DNA from 2 places in the Sphingomonas sp. SORGH_AS_0950 genome. Region 1 is predicted to be linked to the other one. Evidence: riboswitches for the same ligand, from Rfam matches in the RefSeq annotation. Region 1 holds a riboswitch; the other holds the start of a gene.
What was found. A riboswitch is a leader RNA that binds a small molecule or an ion and turns the genes downstream of it on or off. The one in region 1 is predicted to bind cobalamin.

Region 2: linked by a shared signal. The riboswitch ahead of QE385_RS09650 (TonB-dependent siderophore receptor) and the one ahead of QE385_RS07130 (DUF1636 domain-containing protein) in region 1 are both predicted to bind cobalamin.

The regions. Positions count from the first base shown of each region.
Region 1 covers NZ_JAUTAE010000001.1:1,657,565-1,659,762, forward strand. The annotation lists gene QE385_RS07125 (S9 family peptidase) at 1-749, shown strand, start outside; cobalamin riboswitch at 921-1,104, shown strand; gene QE385_RS07130 (DUF1636 domain-containing protein) at 1,196-1,603, shown strand; gene cobT (nicotinate-nucleotide--dimethylbenzimidazole phosphoribosyltransferase) at 1,600-2,198, shown strand, end outside.
Region 2 covers NZ_JAUTAE010000001.1:2,212,906-2,215,103, reverse strand. The annotation lists gene QE385_RS09655 (hypothetical protein) at 50-352, opposite strand; cobalamin riboswitch at 439-660, shown strand; gene QE385_RS09650 (TonB-dependent siderophore receptor) at 902-2,198, shown strand, end outside.

The DNA.
Region 1 (2,198 bases):
ACGGCCTGGTCGTCCGCCCGCGCGATTACGATCCCGCCAAGCGCTATCCGGTGATCGAGAATATCTATGCCGGGCCGCATGACAGTTTCGTGCCCAAGGCGTTCTGGCCGTTCGGCGGATTTTCCGGCGGCGACAAGGTCATGGGGATGCAGCAGCTCGCCGATCTGGGCTTCATCGTGGTGATGATCGACGGCATGGGCACCGCCAACCGCTCCAAGGCGTTCCACGACGTCGCCTGGAAGAACCTGGCCGATAGCGGCTTTCCCGACCGAATCGCCTGGATGAAGGCGCTGGCGGCGAAGGACCCCGCCGTCGACCTTTCCCGCGTCGGCATCTATGGCGGCTCGGCGGGCGGACAGAGCACGCTGAACGCGCTGCTGTTCCACCCCGATTTCTACAAGGCCGGGGTCGCCTATGCCGGGTGTTTCGACAACCGGATGGACAAGATCGACTGGAACGAACAATGGCTCGGCTATCCGGTCGACCAGAGCTATCTGGACGCCTCGGGCGTGGTCCATGCGCACCAGTTGCAGGGCAAGCTGATGCTGGTCGTCGGCGAGCAGGATTCCAATGTCGATCCCGCCAGCACGACCCAGGTGGTCGATGCGCTGATCAAGGCGGACAAGGATTTCGACCTGCTGGTCATCCCCGGCGGCGAGCATACCGCCGGGCGCAGCAGCGGCCCGGTGGCCTATGCGATGCGGCGGCAATATGCCTTCTTCCTGAAGGCGTTGCGCGGGGAGGAATAGCACCCTTCCCTCAGCCACAATAGCACCACCCCGGCGAAGGCCGGGGTCCAGTTTCGGCGTTCCATCGGGCGCCCCACGAGCGACACGGCAACTGGGCCCCGGCCTCCGCCGGGGCGGACGGCGGGGGTTGGGAAGGGAATAGCGGTGTTGCCTCCCGCCCTCCCCGCGCCTATCGCTCGCCCTGCGACAGGTTCCCCTTCGGGGGATGAAAAGGGAATGGGGTGCGATGCCCCGGCTGCCCCTGCAACTGTAAGCGGCGAGCCATCCGCCATGACGCCATTGGGGAAACCCGAGAAGGCGGCGGACCGGCACCGACCCGCGAGCCAGGAGACCTGCCCGTCGCGGTCGTCTTTCGGCCGGTCAGGGTGTACCGGGCGGACGGGGCTATCCCCTCGCGCGACGACAGCGCCTTTGTGGAGACATGCCCCGATGACCGAGCCCTGTTCATGCTGAAACCCGCCGCGAACGGTCCCGCCGTGGTCGCCTGCAACACCTGTCGCCTGTCCGACGATGCGCGCGAGGACGCCGAAGGGCGGCGCGGCGGCGCGCTGCTGGTCGAGGCGTTGCGCGCGGTGAAAGCCTCCGACCCGGCCTATGCGGATGTGGCGGTCGAGGAGATGCCCTGCCTCTTTGCCTGCCAGTCCTTCTGCACGGTCCATCTTCGCTGCCCCGGCAAGGTCGGCTATGTGATGGGCAAATTCGCCCCCGACGAGGAGGCCGCGCGTGCGATCCTGGACTATGCGCGCGCCTATGCCGACAGCGATTGGGGACAGGTGCCGTACAAGCAATGGCCGCAAGGGGTGAAGGGCCATTTCCTGACCCGCACGCCGCCCGAGGGATTCATCGTCGAATGAGCGCTTTCCCGACCATCGCCAGCTTCGAGACGACCCTGGCCGTGTTGCCCGCGCCGGATACCGGCGCGCGCGACGCCGCCGCGCGGCGGCAGGGACAGCTGACCAAGCCGCCGGGCTCGCTCGGACGGCTGGAGGACATCGCGATCTTCCTGGCCGGATGGCAGGGGCGCGAGCGGCCCCGGATCGATCGCGGTCGCGCGGTGATCTTCGCGGGCAATCACGGCGTGGTCGCGCGCGGGGTCAGCGCCTTTCCGGCGGAAGTGACCGCGCAGATGGTCGCCAATTTCGCCGCCGGGGGCGCCGCGATCAACGCGCTGGCCGCCGCCGCCGGGCTGGACCTGTCGGTCGTGCCGCTCGACCTCGACCGGCCGACGGTCGACTTCACCACCGGCCCGGCGATGAGCGAGGCGGAATGCCTGGCCGCGCTGTCGGCGGGGGCGGCGGCGGTCGGCGATGCCGACCTGCTGGTGCTGGGCGAGATGGGGATCGGCAACACCACCCCCGCCGCCGCGCTGGCCGCCGCCAGTTTCGGGGGCGATCCCGCCGACTGGGTCGGTCCCGGCACCGGGGTGGATGCACGCGGCCTGTCGCGCAA
Region 2 (2,198 bases), 560 kb from region 1:
ATACGAAACCGCCACGGCATAGCCGATGGCGGATTGGCGCGTTCGCGTCTTAGCGACGACGCCCGCCGCTCCTCGGTGGCAGCGCCGCTGGCGGATCCTGGCTCTCCGCCAATTCCACCACCTCGAATCTGTGCCCCACCCAGCCGCGCTTGCGCGCCGCTTCCGCCAGCGATGCGTCGTGCGCCATGGCTTCTTTCCGCGATTTCGCGTGACCCCAGAACACCTCCGTCCGGCCCCCGCCCAGATCGGCGACGATCCGCCAGTAATGGCTGAACGGGGCTGAAGTCGGGCCGATGGTCTTCACATAGCCGTCGGGCATCGTTGCGGTCAGATAGCGGGTCTTGCGGGCCATAGGTTCGGGATAGCGCAAAGCCGCTGCTGGGGGCAGATGCTTGACCCGCCCTGCCGATTGCCGCAATCAGTACGCGGCCGGAATATTCCGGTCGTGATCGCGCCGGTTTCCCCGAACAGGGGAATTAAAAGGGAACGCGGTGAGGGCGGGTGACCGCCCGAATCCGAGGCTGTCCCTGCAACTGTAAGCGGTGAGCGGACATGCAGGGACCGGTGTCGAGCCGGTCCAGCCACTGGGGCAACCTGGGAAGGCGCATGGTTCGCGATGACCCGTGAGCCAGGAGACCTGCCGGCGTCAGGTCGCTCATGCCGGGCCCAGGGGATGGCCGTGGCTAGGTCTTTTCCGACGAGCGACGCCAATGGTGGCGGAGGCGCATGGGTGGCCATGTCGAGTGCGGAAAGGCGTCCAGCGCGCATGGCATCCGGCCGTTCGAAGCGAACGGAAGGTCTCGGCTTGTTCGCGACAAGACGCTATGAGCAAATAATGTTATATCATCACATATCATCGAGCCGTGGTCTCATCCTTGTGGGTGGGGCCCTGTGGTCCTGCATGGCGATGCCCGCTTGGGCGCAGCAGGGGGGCATGCCGACCGGCACCGACGCCACGATATTGGTCGTCGGTACGCGCGACAAACCGGCGATGGACCGGCCCAATGCCACGGGCAGCCGATTGGGGCTGACCCCGCTCGAAACCCCTGCCAGCATCACCTCGCTCGACGGCGACCTGGTGCGCGCGCGGGGCGACCAGTCGATCGTCGAGGCCGAGACACGCGCCCCCGGACTGTCGAGCGTCGCCAATCCCGGCAATGGCGGCACCGCCCTGGCGGCGCGTGGCTTTTCCGGACAGGGCTCGGTCCTGCAACTGATTGACGGGGTCCGGCTGTTCCCGGCGGCCGGGACGATCACCTTTCCGACCGATCCCTGGATGGTCGAGCGGATCGACGTGCTGAGCGGCCCGGCGTCGGTGCTCTATGGCCAGGGCGCGCTGGGCGGCGCGGTCAATGTCGTGATGCGCAAGCCCACCGCCCGGACCGAGGGACAGGCCGAGATCGGCTATGGCGCGCAGGACAGCGTTCGGCTGGCGGCCGGGATCGGCGGTCCGGCGGGGGCCACGCTGGGCTATCGGCTGGATGCCAGCTATCGCCGCTCGGACGGCTATGTCGACCGGGGGGATTCGCACAGTTTCGCGCTGTCGGGCACGGTGAAATGGACCCCTTCGCCACGGCTGGCGGTGACGATCCGCGGCGATCATGGCGACCAGCGGCCGATCGGCTATTTCGGGACGCCGCTGATCGACGGGCGGCTCGACCCGGCGATTCGGACGCGCAACTATAATGTCGGGGACGGACGGATGCGGTTTCGCGACGACCGTGCCTCGGTACAGGTCGACTGGACGCCGAGCGCGGCGGTCAGCGTCTCCAACATCGCCTATTATCTGACCAGCGATCGATTCTGGCGCAATCTGGAGAGCTATTGCTGGGTCGGTACCAACGGCACGTGCGCCAACGGGGAGAGCGGTACGCCCGGCACGATCCGGCGGAGCGACAATTACGGCATCCGTCACGACCAGACCCAATGGGGCGACCAGGCGAGCGTGACGCTGCGCACGCCGCTGGCGCCGGGCATCGCCAATGCGCTGGTCGTCGGGGTCGACGCCAATCTGGTGCGCTTCACCCATGAGAACGACTTTGGATCGGATGCGCAGGTCGATGCGGTCGATCCCTTCGCCTTCGATCCCGGCCGCTTTCTGGATACGCAGGGGATCGCGCCGCGATACCGCACCCGCACCGTCGCGCTGGCGGTGTTTGCCGAGGATCGGGTGACGCTGGGCCAGAAATGGTCGGTGG